DNA from 4 places in the Chryseobacterium sp. CBTAP 102 genome. Region 3 is predicted to be linked to each of the others. Evidence: riboswitches for the same ligand, from Rfam matches in the RefSeq annotation. Region 3 holds a riboswitch; each other region holds the start of a gene.

Region 1 (4,821 bases), on a different contig from region 3:
ACAGGATGGACAGGGAGTTTTCTGGCAGAAGGCTAAAACAGCTGGTATGGCATGGTCCTGGGCAGCAGGATACATTTTTACCAAGCTTGAAGGTAAGTATGGTACTTCTTCTGCAGATACCAACTTTATGAATCATTGTGGGAATATGGGGAATGTTACGGCCAACAGTACTCCTGATCTTTACCGTGAAATTACTCTGGATTTACCTGTTACAGCGAGAGTAACCAAAGATATCAGGCCTTCTGTACATATTCTGGCTGATCTTAATCAGTATTTGAGCGGGCAGACTGCTTTAACTCTGAACAGCAGCAACAATATGGCAATGGGATCCAGCCAGCATCTTGTGAATGTGACCAACAACATTACAAAAATGTTTAAAGTAGATCATGTGCATAATGACTAAGATATTGACGATGTCCAAGAGAGAGCGGTTTTGCTCTCTTTGGATTTTCATCATCCTGACAAGCCTTTTGGTTTCATGTTCTGACGAATATGAAGGAATTCCTATTGATAAAGATGAACCTTATAGCTTAGAATATCCTTCAGGCTTTCCCAAAATGACGTTTGATATTACCGGAAATCCTGTTACAGTAAATGGAGTAGCTCTTGGAAAAAAACTGTTTTATGAAGGAAAGCTGTCCAGAAATAATACTATTTCCTGCGGGTTCTGTCACATTCAGGAATATGCATTTACCCACCACGGCCATAATGTAAGCCATGGGATAGATGATAGATTAGGAATAAGAAATGCACCACCTATTCAGAATATGGCTTTTCTCAAAAATTATACATGGGACGGGGTAAGTCATAATCTGGATGAAAGATCTCTGGTTCCTATTACTACAGATTTTGAAATGGACAGCTCTCTTCCTGAAGCAGTAGGAAAACTGAATAGTGATGCGAATTACAAAAAAATGTTTAAAGCAGCATTTGGTGATGAAAAGATCACTGGAGACCGTATTCTTAAGGCTATTTCTCAGTTTATGGCAACAATGATATCGGCAGATTCCAAATATGATCAGATGATGAAAGGAAAAGTATCTTTTACCGCTGAAGAAACACAGGGAATGTCCCTTTTCCAGAATAAATGTGCATCATGTCATTCAGGAGAATTATTTACCGATGAGAGCTACCGAAATACAGGAATGTATTATAACGCCCAGTTCGATGACAGAGGAAGATACAGGGTTACTTTAGATTGGAATGACAACATGAAATTCAGAGTTCCCAGCTTAAGAAATGTAGAATATACCGCACCTTATATGCATGACGGAAGATTTTACAGCTTAGAGGCGGTACTTAATTTCTATTCAGACAATGTTGAAAATCATCCAAATCTTGATCCTCTTTTAAAACAGAATGGGCATACTGGTATTCCCATGACGGGTCAGGATAAACAGTATATTATAGCTTTTCTGAAAACACTATCAGATAAGAGTTTTATATCCAATCCAAAATTTGCAGAATAATTTATAGAAACATGAAGAAGATTATAGTAATCATAAGTTTGATCCTGTTGAGTCAGTATCAGGCGAAGACCATTATAGACAGTGCATATATTGCCCCGGAAACCTTTAGCAGATTCAATTTTGATGATGATTGTGATGCCTGTGGCTGTGCGGCAGGAAACGGCTCTTCCGGCTTTGAATCTTTGCTGAATCCACAGTTTGTCGGAATCAAATACTTTGCCCAGCATTACAAAGCCAAAGAAAACTTATTTGTAAAAGATCTTACGCAGGATCAGTATTTTAATACCCTGCAGCTTTGGGGAAAAATTCCACTGACTAAGAAACTGAGTGTTTACGCAAGTCTGCCATTCCATTTCCATGAAAAGAAAACCATGCAGGGAGATATTAAAATCAATGGAATAGGGGATCTTAATCTGATGGGAATTTACCAGCTGATGAGTTCCAAAGATAATTTCCATCATCTGAGCGGAGGTTTGGGCTTGAAAATTCCTTTAGGGAAATTTGATGAAAAAGGAACATCCGGTGTCAATCCAAGTTTTCAGCTGGGAACCGGAAGCTGGGATTATCAGGCGGCTTTGAATTATAAATTTCAGAAAAATAAAGTTGCCGTATTGGTTAACACAGATTATACAATCAAAACAGAGAATAAGAAAAATTACCGTTTTGGAAACCAGTGGAATTATGCTGCAACAGGTTTTTATCAGGTTGCAGGAAATGAAAAGTCTGTTTTTTCTGTAAAAACGGGAGTTCAGGGAGAAGTATATGCCCAGAATAAGCAATTTGATGAAGCATTGCCTAACACTGCCGGGAGCGCTTTGTACGGAAAACTGGGATTTGAAGCTTCTTATAAAAAGCTGAGCCTGGGAAGTGAAATTATGCTTCCCATGTATACTCATCTGGCAGGAGGAGATATTGAAGCCAAATCAAGATTCAGTATTTTCCTGAATATTGGAATTTAGGGCAAACACCCTCCATAAAACCATGTTAAAGCTCCTTCGGGAGCTTTAATTGTTTATCAATCATGATTTTAATTGGGGATTAGGAATAATTATTTATCTTTGCCGGGATTTGGTGAGCCGTAAAAAGCTCTTAAAAGGGAATCCGGTGAGAATCCGGAACAGACCCGCTGCTGTAAGCTCCGCACCAAAGTTTTTGAAGAATATATCCACTGTTTTTTTAATGGGAAGGATTTCAAAAATGGAGTAAGTCAGAAGACCTGCCAGAAAATAATCGTTTGACGCTTTCGTGGAATAAAGCTTAGGACATCAATGATTCTGTGCAGTGACCGCTGTGCTTTGTCGTTGTATTCTTATACCCATTAGCGTCTTCATTACCCTAAATGAGCTAATGGCGGCAAAACTAACTACTTCTGCAATTTATAAAGCTGTTTTCACCATACTTGTGATCACATCTCAATTTTTGTCTTCTCAAACCAGGAAAAAAGACAGTCTTCAGGAAGAGACCATTAAAGGAATCAATCTATACAAAAAGAATTTTAAAGAAATCCTTCCGGCACAAACCTTACAGGGCGAGCAGCTGGAAAGATTGAACAGTCATTCTGTTGCAGATGCACTGCGGTACTTTTCAGGAGTTCAGATCAAAGATTATGGAGGATTAGGTGGTTTGAAAACCATTAATATCCGAAGTATGGGAAGTCAGCATGTAGGGGTTTTCTATGATGGAATTCAACTGGGTAATGCCCAAAACGGACTGGTGGATTTGGGAAGATATTCCTTGGATGATCTGGAAGAAATATCATTGTATAACGGACAGAAAAGTGAGATTTTCCAACCGGCAAAAGACTTCGGATCTTCGGGTTCTATTTATTTACAGCCTAAAACACCTGTATTTAAAGGAAATAGGAAAACCAATCTCGTTATAAGAGCTAAAAGTGCGTCTATTGATCTTTTCAACCCTTCATTCCGATTGGAACAGAAGATTTCAGACAGGGTTTCTGCCAGCTTCAGTGGAGAATTTATGCAGAGTGACGGAATTTATAGATTTCGATATGCCAAGAAATATCCTGATGGACAGCAGGCCTATGATACCATTGCGAAAAGACAGGATTCAGACATCAAAGCAAAACGTTTTGAAACCTCTCTCAACGGAACTTTGAATAACGGAAGCTGGAATATCCGTGGTTACGGTTATATTTCAGACCGTGGAATGCCGGCACCTATTGTGAATGGCCGTTTTGGAGGAAGGGGAGCGAGACTATCTGATGAAAATTATTTCGTACAGGCCAATCTGAGAAAAAAACTGTTCCCGAAATTTGAAACCCAGCTGAAAGCAAAATTTGCTTATGATTATACCCATTTTATGGATACGGTTCGTTCGCAGTCTATTATTCATACCGATAATACCTATATCCAGCGGGAACTCTACCTTTCCTCATCCAATATCTATTCTATTACGCCCAATTGGGATATCAGCCTGAGTGGAGATTTTCAGTACAATAATCTGGATGCCAATCTGGATAACTTTTCTTATCCTACGCGTTACACAACATTGGTAGCATTGGCAACAACCTATCAGTGGAACAGGTTTAAAATTCTGGGAAGCCTTTTAGGAACCTTTACATTTGAGGAAGTAAGAAAAAACAAAAGACCGGGAGATGCCAGAGAGTGGACACCTGCCGTATTTATGAGCTATCAGCCGGAGATCATTCCGGAGCTTACCCTCAGAGCATTCTATAAAAGGATTTTCCGGCTTCCAACCTTCAATGATCTGTATTATACCAATATCGGAAATACTTACCTGAAACCGGAATTTACCAATCAGTATGACGTAGGATTTACTTATCAGAAGAATTATAACAACCGTTTCTTTAAAACTTTTTATGCTAAAGTAGACGGTTACTACAATAAAGTACAGGATAAAATTGTAGCCGCTCCAAACGGAAGTATGTTCCGCTGGCTGATGATGAACCTTGGATTGGTTGAAATAATTGGAGCCGATGTAAATGTACATACTGAACTTCAGCTGGGAAAAGTAACCCTTCGACCTTTGCTTTCTTATACGTACCAAAGTGCAAGAGATATCAGCGATCCGGAAGATACCTTTTACCGTAATCAGATACCTTACACGCCATGGCACAGTGGGTCTTTCAGTCTGATGGCAGATTATAAAGACTGGAGTTTCAATTACAGTACAATGTATGTGGGAGAAAGATATGATGTGAATCAGGATAATATTCAATACAATTATGTGCAGCCCTGGTATACTCACGATCTGTCTGTTCAGAAAAAATTCAACTGGGCCAATCATCAATTCAAAGTAAGCCTTGAGGCGAATAATATTTTCAATCAATACTATGATGTGGTCATCAATTATCCGATGCCCGGAAGAAACT
Region 2 (4,821 bases), on a different contig from region 3:
TAGTCAGAGAAAATGAAATTATTATCAATCAGGTGAGGGAAGGGATTCAAAAAGATGAACTCAGAAGTGGAAACTTTTTTGTATCTTTTATGGACGAAGAAATCACCACAAAGGTTGTAGATGCTCTGATCCCGCTGGATGAGCTTGAAAACTGGGCTTCCAGAAATATTTACCCTCCCAATTATGGTGATAAATTGGCAGATCAGATTCAGGGAGATGTTCTGTTACATAAATACAGATATATTGATTATCTGATCAGGGAAACAGCCAAAGAACTTGATCAGTACAGCAGTACAGATGAAGTAAAGTATTATGAGCTGATCAAAAAAATCACTTTACTGAAGCAGGCTTCCATACGGTTGAGCAATATCATCGAATATTCGCCTATCAAAGGGATTTATGTAGATAGAAAAAGATAATTTGAAGTCAGATTTTTTTGATGTTCTGTGACAAAAAGTCCTATAAAATTTTAGGAATAAATATTGTAATTTAAACTTCGAGAATATTTTAAAAATAATACATAATAGAAATATGGACATTAAAAAGGAATTCAGAGATTTCTCTGTAAAACATTTAGGAAACAACGGTTTGGTTACCGATCAGTATATGGGAATGTATGGCCCAACGAATCTTACTCCGTACATCATGGAAGAGAGAAGATTAAACGTTGCCCAGATGGACGTTTTCTCCCGTTTGATGATGGACAGAATTATCTTCCTGGGAACAGGTATTGATGATCAGGTTGCAAACATCGTTACGGCTCAGCTTTTATTCTTAGAAAGTGCTGATCCTTCAAAAGATATTCAGATCTATATCAACTCTCCTGGTGGTAGTGTTTATGCAGGTTTAGGTATTTATGACACTATGCAGATCATCAAGCCGGATGTAGCGACTATCTGTACAGGTATGGCTGCTTCCATGGGAGCTGTATTACTGGTTGCCGGAGAAAAAGGAAAGCGTTCTGCGCTTAAACATTCCAGAGTAATGATTCACCAGCCTTCAGGAGGTGCGCAGGGGGTCGCTTCTGATATGGAGATCAACTTGAGAGAGATGTTGAAACTGAAGCAGGAGCTTTATGAAATCATCGGCCATCACTCAGGACAAACATATGAGTGGGTAGAAAAATCATCTGACAGAGATTACTGGATGACTTCTGAAGAAGCTAAAGGCTACGGAATGGTAGATGAGGTTTTACAAAGATCTACTGAGAAAAAATAATTGATGGTAATATCATAAGAAAACCGCACCCATCTGGTGCGGTTTTTTTGTTGAATCAATTATGGATTTTGAACTGTATTCTTGATTATTCAGAAGGAATCTGTAATCCAGGCCAAACTCCAACTGAAGATGTAAAAATTCCCATCCTTTGGAAAGGTCGCGAAAATTCAAAGAATTTTTGACGGGGTGATTTTCCACATATCCTCATTAAAAAAGCGCCTTTTTAAAGGTACTTTTCTTTATTTCTTAACCATCTTATGTATCGTGGAACTATCATTGGTTTTAATCTCAACAAAATAAACACCTGTGTTTAAAGAATGAACATCAATCTTAGTAACCTGAGAAGTCATTATTTTCTGTCCTGTAGCTGAATAAATATTCACTTCTTTCAGTTTCTCAGCCGTTTCAATCTGAATGAAATTACTTGCCGGATTTGGATAAACACTGAATTTTTTCTTTGTAACAGAAGAAATCCCTAAAGTCAGCTGTGCCTCGGTGGGTGTAAATGGTCTTCTTTGCCCGAAACTTAATCCAAACCAATCCTTATTGCCCAGTTGAATCTGAGAAAGATTGGCTTTCGCTTGCCAGCTTGATAGGTCTTTTCCTTTATACAATTTCCAGCTGTCTGATCCGGAAGTATTTCCGGTAAAGGAATTTAATGATAGGGTAGTAATCTGATTATTCGCTGATGCAAAATTAAAATAGGAATCTTGAGCCTGGATCAATTGTAACGCCTGTTCAGCAGTGATGCTTCCGTTATATTTAATTCCATAAACAAAAGAATTGGCATTCCCGTTAGCATTATCAGTTCCGAAATCAATAACTATTAGGCTTTTATTACTTCCGCTTCCCACCCAGTTTGTAACCTGAGACGGAGTAAACCATGCAGAACTGTAGGCTGGAACGGGAGGAGAGGGAGGAATATCATAATGATCAAGGCCGTATGTAACCCCATACCATTTTCCGTCCACCAAAGGAGTATAACCTACCCCATTGTTCCAAGTCATGTTTGATGAGCTGGATCCAGACCATGTTATCCAGCTGTCATCAGTAGTGGATGTGTGATGATTATAATTCAGAATAGAAAGATATCCTGTAGGAATGTCAACCTGCATTTTGGATTCTGCTGCCACAATTGCATTGATAAGATCTTCCATCAAAAGGCCATCGCCATCAAAACGGTATCCCCATGCATAAGAATTGGGTGTGCTGTTGTCATTAAAGTCCGCAATGAAATATGCTTTTTTAGATCCGGTTCCTACCCAAAATTTAATGTCGTTTTCTGTGAATTGGGCCGATAATACCTGCATGCAAAGCAGTAAGAAAAAAAGATAAATTTTCCTCATGATATAATTAATTTAAAGTTTTATTCCCGAAACTTATCTTCAGAGTAGAAACAGTTGGTTCTCTGAAGTCAGTATTCTAAGGCAGGTCTCCTGGCTCACATCTTACAGCTTCCTTCCCGGATTTTAAGATCCAGTGGATTTTTGTGTGGTAAGTTTAAACAGTTTACAGTTGCGGGTACAGCTCAAGATTTGAATATCATTCTCACTTGATTCCCTATTAATGAACATTGTTCAGCCTTAAAACGCTGCAAATATATCATATAAATCTGTGAGTCCGTTTTGTGAATTATTATTTTTCAGATATTCTTAAAAATTTGATTTTCATATTGATTGTTTACTCAACCGGATTATTGAATTTTTATTTATAAATCTGTTGTTTTTGTGTTCACTTTCAAACTATTTTATCTGTTCTATTGTTAAAAAACAATTATCATTATATTCAAGATCAGTTTACAATCAATTTATACTTTCGCAGCCATAAAAGTAAATATGAAAAAATTGCTATTGTCTGCCGTAGTGCTGGCAGTATTGGCTTCATGTAAAAATGATGACGATACCACAATGATTAATCAGGATATTAATTATTCCAAACTGCCTCAGGAATTTCCATTTACAAAACTTGCTGCCATCAATGGAGTAGATGTGATAAACGGAGGATTTGGCTCCGGTGCAGCCGCTCACCCTACAAGAAAAGGTGAATTCTACGTCATTACGGATAGAGGTCCTAATACCGATTTCCAGAATGGTAAAAAGTTTCTTGCTCCTAATTTTACCCCAACCATTATGCATTTTAAAATCAATGCTGACGGAAATATAGAGGTAATTAAATATATTAAACTTAAAAATCCATACGGACAACCAATTACCGGACTTCCAAACCCTGTCGGAATGGGAAGTACTGGGGAAATTGCTTATGATGCTTCCGGCAATATTTTAGGGACAGATAAATATGGATTGGACAGTGAAAGTATTGTTGCTGCTGCTGATGGTACATTCTGGGTTTCCGATGAATATGGACCGCACATTGTGCATTACAATGCTGATGGAATGGAGATGGAGAGAATAAGCCCGATTGGGGTAGATACAGGACCAAGAAAATTACCTGCTGTTTTAGCCAAAAGAAGAGCCAACAGAGGAATGGAAGGACTTTGCATCACTCCGGATGGAAGAACGCTGGTAGGAACAATACAGTCAATGATGCTTGTCCCCAGCAAAGCATTGGCAACCAATACCACTTTAACGAGAATTGTCACTTTTGATATTATTACAGGGCAAACCAGACAGTTTTTATATAGACAGGACGGAGGTGCTTCTGATTCGGTGTGTGATATTACCGCATTAAGTAACAATGAATTCCTGGTGATTGAAAGAGACGGAAATTTCGGTTCTCAGGGAGGTATAAAAAAAGTATACAGAATAAACTTAAGCAATGCCAGTGATGTAAACGGAGCTGATATAAATGCTGTAGACGGAATGAAAATTAACGGTAAATCTTTAGAGCAATGCTCATGGGATGAAATTAGCAATGCCGGAATAAAGCCTGTTACCAAAACATTAGCCGTAGATCTGGTAGCAAAACTGGGCTACGAACACGATAAATTCGAGGGAATTGTTTATTTGGGAAATAATAAACTGGCTGTTTTCAATGATGATGACTTTGGAGTAGTAGATGATGGAAACGGAAATCCAAAAGCCAAAATTTTACCTAAGACAGGTAAAGTAGACAAAGGAACGATGTATGTAGTCGATATTCAATAATTGGATTTTTTTTAACGAAAAGCGGCGGGATCGAAGATCCCGCCGCTTTTTATTGTGAGCTAACCTTTCTCTTTTTAAAGAAAAATCTATATACTAAAAAAGTTTGTATCAGAACGTTTCCAATGAATATGAATACCGCCTGATAAGTTGGAATAATGGCATAGAAGGGCAATGATTTATTAAATAAAACTGCTGGAAATAATGCCAGAACCTTGATCAGAGCCAATAGATAACTCAAAAAGTCAGGTTTTATGCCAATTAAAAACTGATCATAAACAAATACATAAAGAAAATCAAATAAAAGAAGTCCGAAGAATATCAAAATGAAATTTTTCATGTTTGTCCTAAAAGATTCTTTATTTTAATTAAAAGCTTCAATGATCTTAGAAAAATCTTCCAATTTCAAAGCTGCTCCTCCGATAAGACCACCGTCGATATCCGGCTGAGAGAATATTTCTTTAGCATTGTCCGGCTTTACAGATCCTCCGTAAAGGATAGA
Region 3 (4,821 bases):
TTAATGAGTGAAATATGAAGGCTAAATTTATCGCCATAACAGCTCTTGCATCAGCTTCTATGTGCCTGAATGCACAGAAGATTTCCTATACTCCTGATCTGGTTTTGGGAAACCGTTCCTATACTTATATGCACAATGTCAATTATCAGCTGAATGAGCGGTTGAAATTAAACAATCTTACCCTGTTTGATACAGAATATACCAAGGATAAAGAAAACATATTCTTCATCAGAAATACCCTTTCGTATCATCTTACCAAAAGGCTGAGTGCCAATGCGGCATTTGGAATGAAAAATCCCGGAGCATTTTTCAGTGCTTATCTACAGTACAAAATTATCCGTCCTTCCTATTATCTGTCCTACTCTATAGGAACCACTTATCAGAAAGGATTTTCTCTGGAACAGTCTGTATCTTTTGAGTACACACCTTATCTGACAGAAAATTTCAAGGGATATTTCAGTGTTCTGGCTATTGGAAACCTGGATAACAGCGGATATCCCAGAGGCCTTCAGTTTATAAGACTGGGAGTAAAACAGGATAAAATGATGTACGGACTTGCTTCCAATTTTGATCAGTTTAATAACGGAAAAAAGACCCTGGAAAATATCGGGGCATTTGTAAAATATAACTTTTAAAAATGAAGACGTTCCAACTTTTTTTTAACTATTAAGATGTTAAGATTATGAAGACAGTTTGCTTAAATTTTAAGTCAGAATGGTTCTTAACTATACTTTAATTATTAAAATAACAGATCGTGCTATGAAAATCATAACACGATCTGAATTATTGAATCTAATTATTTTAAATTTTTCTAGACCGCATATTCTACTGAGGCTTCTTTAGCGGCGGCAACCATTGCTATTAAAGCTTTTTCAGTTTCGTCCCAGTGTCTGGTCTTCAGTCCGCAGTCCGGATTTACCCAAAGCTGATTGGCAGGAATTACATTCTGAGCTTTTCTCAGCAGTTCAATCATTTCTTCTTTCGATGGTACTCTTGGTGAATGGATGTCATATACTCCCGGACCAATTTCATTCGGATATTTAAAGTCTGCAAAAGCGTTCAGCAGTTCCATCTGAGAGCGGGAACACTCTATCGTAATCACGTCGGCATCCATATCGGCAATATTTTCAATAATATCATTGAATTCTGAATAGCACATATGCGTATGGATCTGGGTAGCATCTTCCACTCCGCTTGCTGAAATTCTGAAAGCTTCTACAGCCCATTTCAGATAGTCCTGCCAGTCGGTTTTTCTTAATGGAAGACCTTCTCTTATGGCAGGCTCATCAATCTGAATAATTCTGATTCCTGCTTTTTCCAGATCTACCACCTCGTCACGAATAGCCAAAGCAATCTGCTTACACGTTTCTGAACGGGGCTGGTCATCACGGACAAAAGACCACTGCAAAATGGTAACCGGGCCTGTCAACATTCCTTTTACCCATTTTTCAGTCCGGGATTGGGCATATTGGGACCAATAAACCGTCATCGGAGCCGGGCGGGAAACGTCGCCGAAGATCACCGGAGGTTTTACACAGCGGCTTCCGTAGCTTTGTACCCATCCGTTTTTAGTGAATACAAATCCTTCCAACTGTTCTCCGAAGTATTCTACCATGTCGTTACGCTCAAATTCTCCGTGAACCAGTACATCGATACCAATTTCTTCCTGCCAGCCGATTGTTCTATGAGTTTCTTCTTTCAGTAAAGTATCATACTGTTCTGCGGTCAGTTCCCCTTTTTTGAATTTCGCTCTCCAGCTTCTTACCTCTGTGGTTTGCGGGAATGACCCTATTGTAGTGGTTGGGAATAAAGGAAGCTGCAATACTTCCTGCTGTTCTTTTTTACGGATTTTGAAAGGGTTTATTCTCTGAGCATCTTTTTCAGAAACAGCATTTGCTCTTTGCTTTACCTGGTGATTATGAATAAGAGAAGAAGTTCTTCTGCTTTCAATTGCTTTTTTATTTTCTGCGAATGCTTCAAGAATCTGTTCATTTTCTTTTCTGGAAACAAGTTCTTTAAGTGTTACTACTTCTTTTACTTTTTGTTTAGCAAAAGCCAGCCAGCTTTTAATTTCCGGGTTAAGATGGGTTTCAAAATCCAGATCACAAGGTGAATGAAGCAATGAACATGATGGAGCGATCAAAATCCTTTCAGATCCTAATTTTTCAACAGCTTTTGTAATGAAAGACAGCGAATTTTCATAATCATTTTTCCATATATTCCGACCATCAATTACCCCTAATGAAAGGCTTAAATTTTCCGGAATATTATTCAGAATATCATCCAGCTGTTCAGGATTTCTCACCAGATCAACATGCAATATATTCACAGGAAGTGAAACGGCAAGTGATGCATTATCTTTTAATCCGTCGAAATAAGTGGCTACAATAAATTTCAGTTTTGGAAATCGTTTTCTGATTTCGGCATACACAGAATGATAGGTCTCTTTGGCTTTTTCAGTTAAATCTAATGCCAGAAAAGGTTCATCAAACTGAATCCATTCTGCACCCTGCTCCTGAAGCTTGGTTAAAATCTCTATATAGACTGGAAGAATATTTGCGGCCAGATCCAGCTTATCAAATCCTTCTTCTTTTTCTTTTCCTAATAGCAGATAAGAAACCAGCCCGATAATAACCGGTTTCGCATTGATTCCAGCTTGTTTTGCTCCTGCAAATTCATTGAAAATTTTATCTGAACTCAGCTTAAACTGTTGGTTTTTATAAAATTCCGGAACGATGTAATGATAGTTGGTATCGAACCATTTGGTCATTTCCATGGCAGTAATATCCAATCCGTCTTTCTGATAGCCTCTTGCCATGGCAAAATAAAGATCAAGCTCAGTATTGTTTTTTTTAAGCACTACTTCATGATACCGTGCAGGAATTGCTCCTACCACAAGGCTCATATCCAATACCTGATCATAGTATGAAAAATCATTGCATGGGATAAGATCTATCCCTGCTTCTTTCTGGATATTCCAGTTTTGGGTACAGATAGTTCTTCCGGTGTTCAAAAGTTCTTCCAGAAGGATTTTACCTGACCAATACTGCTCGCAGGCTTTTTTGAGTTCTCTTTTGCTACCAATACGCGGATAGCCAAGGATGTGAGTTTGCATTTTTTTAAACTTTTTAATTAAACTTATTGTGAAAGTCCTTTAAAATGCTTCGTTATGTTTTTGCGGAGGAAATTTCAGGAAATAATGATATAGCAGGCAATGCATTTCCAATTGAGAGAAAATACATATCTGATATATCATCTGTATGACCCAAAAGCTTCAGCCCGCGAAAGCATTGTCAATTCAGTAAAGGCAGGTCTCCTGACTTGTAACAGTTTCCGTCATCCTTCCCGTTTTTGGCAGTGGATATGCAAGGACAGAAACTTTTGGCATGTTACTTACAGTTGCGCGACAGCTCGTGATTTGCACACGATTCCCTATTAATCTACCTTAAGTAAAACCTTTCCTGTTTGATGAAGTATCTGCAAAGAACTGTACTTTTACCTCTAACAAAGATTATCAGTAAAAGTTTTTAATTTTGTGTAAAATTAGGAATACCGAATAAAAATACAATTCACAATAAATAATTAAGCAAATTAAACTTTTAAAAATAAAATTAAGAGCATATAATTCTGTAGATTTGACTGTTTTAATCATTTAAAAGAATAATATTCTGTGGAACAACTCGATAATAAGGATTTACAGCTGCTCAGGCTGCTCCAGAAAAATGCAAAATTGACCGTTAAGGAACTTGCAAAAGAAGTGAACCTTTCTACCTCTCCGGTTTTTGAAAGGGTAAAAAGGCTTGAACAGGAAGGTTTTGTCAAAAGGTATGCAGCCATTCTCGATGCTGAAAAACTGAACCGCGGATTTACGGTTTTCTGCCAGATCAAGCTCAAAATTCACGACCGGTCTGTAGGCTATGATTTTGTAAAAGAAATTTTAGAAATTGAAGAAGTTGCCGAATGTTACAATATTTCCGGAGATTTTGATTTCCTTCTGAAAGTTCAGGTAAGAGATATGAAACATTATCAGGATTTTGTATTTAACAAGCTGGGATCTGTAGATTCTATAGGCAGCACTCACAGTACTTTTGTGATGGCTGAGGTAAAAAACAACTATGGATTAACAATATAATTAAATTTATATTAGGGCTTCATTATAAGAATAAAACACCGCCAGATAATGACAGGTCTTATATTGTTTTGAAGCCTCCCTTAGGTTAATTAGCTGCCGGATCAATCATTTCTTCTGTAAGTCCTAATGATTTTAAAAGGTTTTTGCTGTCGAAAAATAATGTTGCATAATGTTTTCCTTTTTTAAAAACCAGTTTTGATCCATCTGGAAATTCACTGTCTGCTGCTAATTTCTGTGTTTTGGCATTGTACTTCCTGAACTTCGTTTTACTGTCCTGTAATGTACTTTTATTCAGAACAAGACCAAAAGGAAGTCCCTCAACAATTACAGGTTTATTATCTGAAGCAACAAAAAACATCTCATTCACAGTATTATCTTTTCCCAAGCTGCAATAAAGTTCCAGCCCTGTTTTAATGGGCCATTTGGCATATTTTTCTTCATTGGCATCTTCATAAAAGATGGCTTTTACGTTCAACGCTTTTGAGATTTTATCAGGAGCTTGCGGGAATATAAATTCTGAATTTCTATCCAATAAAGAACCCAAAGCGGCTGTTTTTTGTGAAAATACAGTCACACTTACTACCAGAAAAAGTATGGTTGCAATAAAATTGAATGGTTTTTTCTGCATGAGAATATTATAAAATTTTAAGGATTTGATGGTTAAAGGTATTAAAATTTTGGATACAGCC
Region 4 (4,821 bases), on a different contig from region 3:
TTGTAAGAAGAGGGTAGAGGGTTCCTTCCACTACATCCAGTTTTCCTTTTTTCAGTTCGTCAATAAGATCAGAAACATACATTTCGCGGTTATTGATGAGACTTAGAATACAGAATTCCAGAATTCCTTTTCGCATTTGCGCTTTGGTATTTTCGGTATTCATCTTTGATAAGTTTTGTTAATTAGTTATATAATTTTCGAAGTTCGGAACCTAGCTAGTTGTACCTATTTCGATTTTACATTACAAAGATATGTAATTAAAATGGTATTATGCAATACAAAGTAGTGAAATTTTTAAAATAAATTATTTAATATACTGATAATCAAATAAATAATTTTCGTTTAAAATTTATTGGAAATAGATTTGAATGAAAAATGGTGAAAAAAACACTTAAATTTTAAGTAAGAATGAAAGAAATGAAGAGAAAAGAAAAGTAACCAGCTATCATTCATTACTCATTATCTGATTTTGAGGTCCGTATCAGTATTCGTATTTTTGTTAGAAATAAAAACACCTAAATCATTTGTAAAAAGTAAATCTAAAAGTACTTACAAAAGAAAAGATAAATAATAAACGGGTAACCACAGGGTATGCTCTTCAGAACAATATAACAGAGAAAAGTAAAATGAAAATTCAGAAAGAGATCAATTTTATTCTTGCAGTGGATGCACTTAAAAATGTACAGCGAAGAAATTATAATGCAGATGATTCCCGAAGAGAGAATACGGCGGAACATTCCTGGCAGATTATCATTCTTGCCCAGATCCTTTATCCGTATGCTAAAAACCGTGCAGATATTGATTTATTAAGGGTGATAAGAATGCTTTCCATTCATGATCTTGTGGAGATTGAAGCGGGAGATACTTTTATTTTTGATGAAAAAGCAATGGTAGGAAAATTTGAAAGAGAGAAAGCTTCAGCCCAAAAAATCTTTGGAATTCTGGATGAGCCTTTACGTACAGAATTTTTTAACCTGTGGCTTGAGTTTGAAGAAGAGACAACACCGGATGCTATTTTTGCCTGCGGGATCGACAGGATTATGCCGTTTATTTTAAATTCCCATACTACAGGAAAGAGCTGGACGGAAGCAGGAGTAACAGAAAAACAAATCCGAAATATGCTTGAAAATGCTATCAGCAGAGCATCGGATGAAATGGGAGAGGCTTTTGAACTTCTTTTAAACAGAAGTCTGGAAACGGAAAAAGTGTTGAAATAATAAAAAAAAAGACACTGTCCGGTTATTGATTGGGCAGTGTCTTTTTTTATGGATATCTCATGAATTTTTATGAGGCCAGCAATAAATAGTTATCAGGGTTTAATAAAACTCCCTGCTGCGAATAAAATCCAGCCATACTGTTCCATACATAAAACCTCATTTCAAAATTCCTGTAAGTAGTTTCCAGTTTAAATTTCACCTGTTTTCCGTCTTTGGACCACACCGGGTTTTTCACGGTAATTATTGTATTACCGGTTTCTTTTCCATCTACATATTCGAATAATCTCAGTTGAAGAGTCTGTGTTTTTTTCATAGGCTCCGTGAATTGTACCACTATATTGTTGAGATCAGCTTTTTCAAAATCTTTGTTATTGGCATTCACAACGGATGGCTGAGAAATTTTGTTTCCTATTTTCTTCGTCCATTTTAATAATGGGACATATAATTTTTCCAGCTTCTTTTCCTTTTTATAAAGCTCTGCAACCTTTTCAGAAAACAGGGTCTGTGCAATAAATCCACGTCGGATATTCACTTTGTGATAGATCGCAGAAAGGCTGTCTGTTTTTTCCTTTGGAAATTTTTCTTTGATAAATAAATCGTAAACAGCCCATGTCATATATTCATTGAATGAACTGATACCCGGATATCCTGACTTCTTATCCCATTTCGCCAGACTGAAGCTTTCCGTTATCTCCTTTGAATACTGATCTGAAACAGGATTAACATAACCATGATCTATTTCTGAAAATACGGTGTGATTATCCAGAAGTCTTCGGGCAATATTATTTTTTAAATTTCCAAGGATAAGATCTTGTCCGATATCAGGGAAGTCAACGGTTAATGAACTGTTGATGTCTCTATGGCAATTCTGTCCGCCTACCAGAGGAGAAATGGCGATAACATATTTCTTATCTCCTTCATTGGCTGGTCTTGCTGCTATTTTATCCAAAAAAGCATAGGTGTCATTGATGTAATAATACTCTTTGTAGTTCGAGATGATGGTATTATAAAACTGCTGATGATTTTTATAAAAGGTTCTATAATTCGATTTCTTCACAAAATCATTAATTAGTTCCAGGTTTTCATCTACTTCTTTGGGACCAAATGAATTGAATGGGAAATCTCTTTTAAGTAAACCACTTTCATCAAAAGAAAATGCATAGAAATCGGTTCGAAAACCTAAGAATTTTTTCCAGTCTTTTCTGGAATAGTTTACTTTTTTTAATAGGGGATGATCTTTTACAGGCTCAAAATAAGACATGATTTCATCATAATACGGAGGGATTTTCTGGACGTCATATGGATCTGTTTTACCGTATTCTGTGAGTGCTAAAATGATATTTCCCAATTCATAACTTTCCGGGAGTTCAATTTTGACGTCTTTTTGTGCTGTTAGTGATACTGAAAGGATGAGTGTAATGATTAAAATAATTTTTTTCATGTAATATTAGTTCTTCTATAGTTTTAGGAAAAGGGTAAAAAATTTCCTGAGGCCTAAATTAAAGAAAACCTGAATGAATTCCAATCATTATCGTCAATACGTAAATAGATTGTTTTGAATGGAAAAATTTCGGGCGGCCAAAGGCCGCCCGAAATTTATTTATAGTATCTGAATTGGTTTTTTGAATTCATCGATGGCTACAAAAGTAAAATCACCTACAATAGCTTTTTCTCTTTCATAGGAATACATCTGTTCAGTGTAAATTTCAACATTCACTTTCATACTGGTTTTTCCCACGTATGAAACTTTCCCGATCAGTTCCACAATGGTTCCGGCAGGAATAGGTTTTTTGAAATCAATCTTATCACTGCTTACGGTTACCACTCTTTTTCTGGCAAAACGGGTTGCTGTGATAAAAGCTACTTCATCCATCAGCTGCATGGCTGTACCTCCGAAAAGAGTGTCATAATGATTGGTAGTGTTAGGGAAAACCGCTTTAAAGATTCTGGTTTCGGATGCTTCAATTCTTTCTTCTGTAGTCATATATCATTATTAATTAAAGCGATAAGAAATGATTGGAAACAACAGAATAATGACAGGAACTTACAGAATTCCTGAAACAATCCATCAGATCAATACAACTTCAAATCGCGAAAGTTACATGTTTAAGAAAAAGGCAGGTCTCCTGACTTGTAACATCATTTATCTCCTTCCCATACCTCGCACAGTGGATCTTTGATAAAGACTTCAGTTACTTACAGTTGCGCGACAGTCCGTGATTTTCACACGGTTCCCTTTTAATCTGCAGTGATGCAGAACCAATTTCTGTGATGAATAAGCGTAAAAACTTTTCGAATGCAAAAATAATGAATTTATTCCGGATTATGATAAATAATCTGGCTGATTACTCTTCCTTTCTTAATTGTCCACAGGGTAGTATATCTGTTTTCTCCTGAACCATTGATCATATAAAGAAAAATATTATCATTGTCAAGAGATGTTACTCCTACTTTCTCAAAATCCATGGTAGGCTGGAACATATTTTTGATAGCTTCTCTTACAAAAACAGATCCTCTTCCGGGCTGCTGCACTCTGATGGATTTGATTTCGGTCATTCCTTCAGGAAGGTCATTTCCAATTCCCCACGGTTTTACTTTATCAATGGTAAGAATCTTTCCATCCGCATCTTTTTCCTTTTTACGGTATCCTGCATTGGAAGGATAAATATCAATCACCACTTTGCTTCTTTGGGCAGTAGGGATTTTAGGATCCGAATTGTCGGTGAAAATAAGGGATCTTCCATTTTTAGATTTAGATGGAGTATAGGCGGGAAGCTGGTCCACATATGCAATACGCCCTTTATTCACCATACCTTCTTTATCAAGAGTTTCATACCGTACAAAAGGCTTGTCGTCATCCTGTTTTTCCGGATATTTGATCCAGATCCATTCTGTTTCTCCCGGAGCCGGTTTTACATAAACAAATACATCTCCTTTGCGCATACGGATCTTGTCTACAATTTTTCGGTAATCGTCTTTATGTACACGTACGTTAGCATATCCTTCCTCAGCTTTTACCACTCCAAAAGGAACTTTTGTCTGTGCCTTTACAAAGGTTATAGATAAGATACTGATAGCGGATAAATAGAATGCTTTGTTTATGAAAGTCATCATGAAATTTTTTTGATCTTCCAAATATATAAATTAAATGCTTTTCGGAAGATAATTATACCGCTGCAGTTCACTTAAATCTTGTATTTGTTTCAGATGACCGTCTGAAAGCAGAAATATACGTTCAGAAATATCCAGAACATCTTTAAAATTATGATCAGAAATAATGAAACCTTTATGTGCTGACTCCCGCAGTATATTTTTCTTTAATTCTTCAGTAACCTTTGGAGAAAGACTATGGAATGGCTCGTCCAGTAAAATAAAATGGGCTTCAGAATAAATAATCATCAGGGTTTCAATAATTCTCTGTTCACCTTTAGAAAGGTTTTTAGGTTTTTCATGGAGGAAAGGCTGTATGAATTCTGAAGTAAAAAGTAGTTCAGTATTCTTTTGATTGCAAAAAAGAGGAATCAGGTTTTTGATTTTTACATACCTGGGTAAAAAGAGATCCTGTGGTAAGTAAGCAATTCTGTTTTTTCTATCGGAAATGGTT

Evidence for each region. Region 3 has a riboswitch for cobalamin ahead of metE (5-methyltetrahydropteroyltriglutamate--homocysteine S-methyltransferase). Riboswitches for the same ligand answer to the same signal wherever they lie in the genome.
Region 1: linked by a shared signal. The riboswitch ahead of C8D70_RS03995 (TonB-dependent receptor plug domain-containing protein) and the one ahead of metE (5-methyltetrahydropteroyltriglutamate--homocysteine S-methyltransferase) in region 3 are both predicted to bind cobalamin.
Region 2: linked by a shared signal. The riboswitch ahead of C8D70_RS12720 (T9SS type A sorting domain-containing protein) and the one ahead of metE (5-methyltetrahydropteroyltriglutamate--homocysteine S-methyltransferase) in region 3 are both predicted to bind cobalamin.
Region 4: linked by a shared signal. The riboswitch ahead of C8D70_RS05945 (acyl-CoA thioesterase) and the one ahead of metE (5-methyltetrahydropteroyltriglutamate--homocysteine S-methyltransferase) in region 3 are both predicted to bind cobalamin.

What each region holds. Positions count from the first base shown of each region.
Region 1 covers NZ_QICX01000002.1:137,895-142,715, reverse strand. Annotated here, with positions in the region: gene C8D70_RS04010 (MbnP family protein) at 1-403, shown strand, start outside; gene C8D70_RS04005 (cytochrome c peroxidase) at 414-1,469, shown strand; gene C8D70_RS04000 (transporter) at 1,481-2,428, shown strand; cobalamin riboswitch at 2,522-2,708, shown strand; gene C8D70_RS03995 (TonB-dependent receptor plug domain-containing protein) at 2,817-4,821, shown strand, end outside.
Region 2 covers NZ_QICX01000008.1:72,948-77,768, forward strand. Annotated here, with positions in the region: gene dnaG (DNA primase) at 1-419, shown strand, start outside; gene clpP (ATP-dependent Clp endopeptidase proteolytic subunit ClpP) at 532-1,218, shown strand; gene C8D70_RS12720 (T9SS type A sorting domain-containing protein) at 1,458-2,564, opposite strand; cobalamin riboswitch at 2,627-2,819, opposite strand; gene C8D70_RS12725 (esterase-like activity of phytase family protein) at 3,054-4,322, shown strand; gene tpiA (triose-phosphate isomerase) at 4,684-4,821, opposite strand, start outside.
Region 3 covers NZ_QICX01000015.1:21,628-26,448, forward strand. Annotated here, with positions in the region: gene C8D70_RS17625 (hypothetical protein) at 15-635, shown strand; gene metE (5-methyltetrahydropteroyltriglutamate--homocysteine S-methyltransferase) at 812-3,115, opposite strand; cobalamin riboswitch at 3,289-3,475, opposite strand; gene C8D70_RS17635 (Lrp/AsnC family transcriptional regulator) at 3,671-4,132, shown strand; gene C8D70_RS17640 (hypothetical protein) at 4,218-4,760, opposite strand.
Region 4 covers NZ_QICX01000003.1:148,928-153,748, reverse strand. Annotated here, with positions in the region: gene C8D70_RS05960 (PadR family transcriptional regulator) at 1-163, opposite strand, end outside; gene C8D70_RS05955 (HD domain-containing protein) at 627-1,217, shown strand; gene C8D70_RS05950 (DUF4932 domain-containing protein) at 1,285-2,658, opposite strand; gene C8D70_RS05945 (acyl-CoA thioesterase) at 2,818-3,201, opposite strand; cobalamin riboswitch at 3,316-3,496, opposite strand; gene C8D70_RS05940 (hypothetical protein) at 3,531-4,331, opposite strand; gene C8D70_RS05935 (ATP-binding cassette domain-containing protein) at 4,362-4,821, opposite strand, start outside.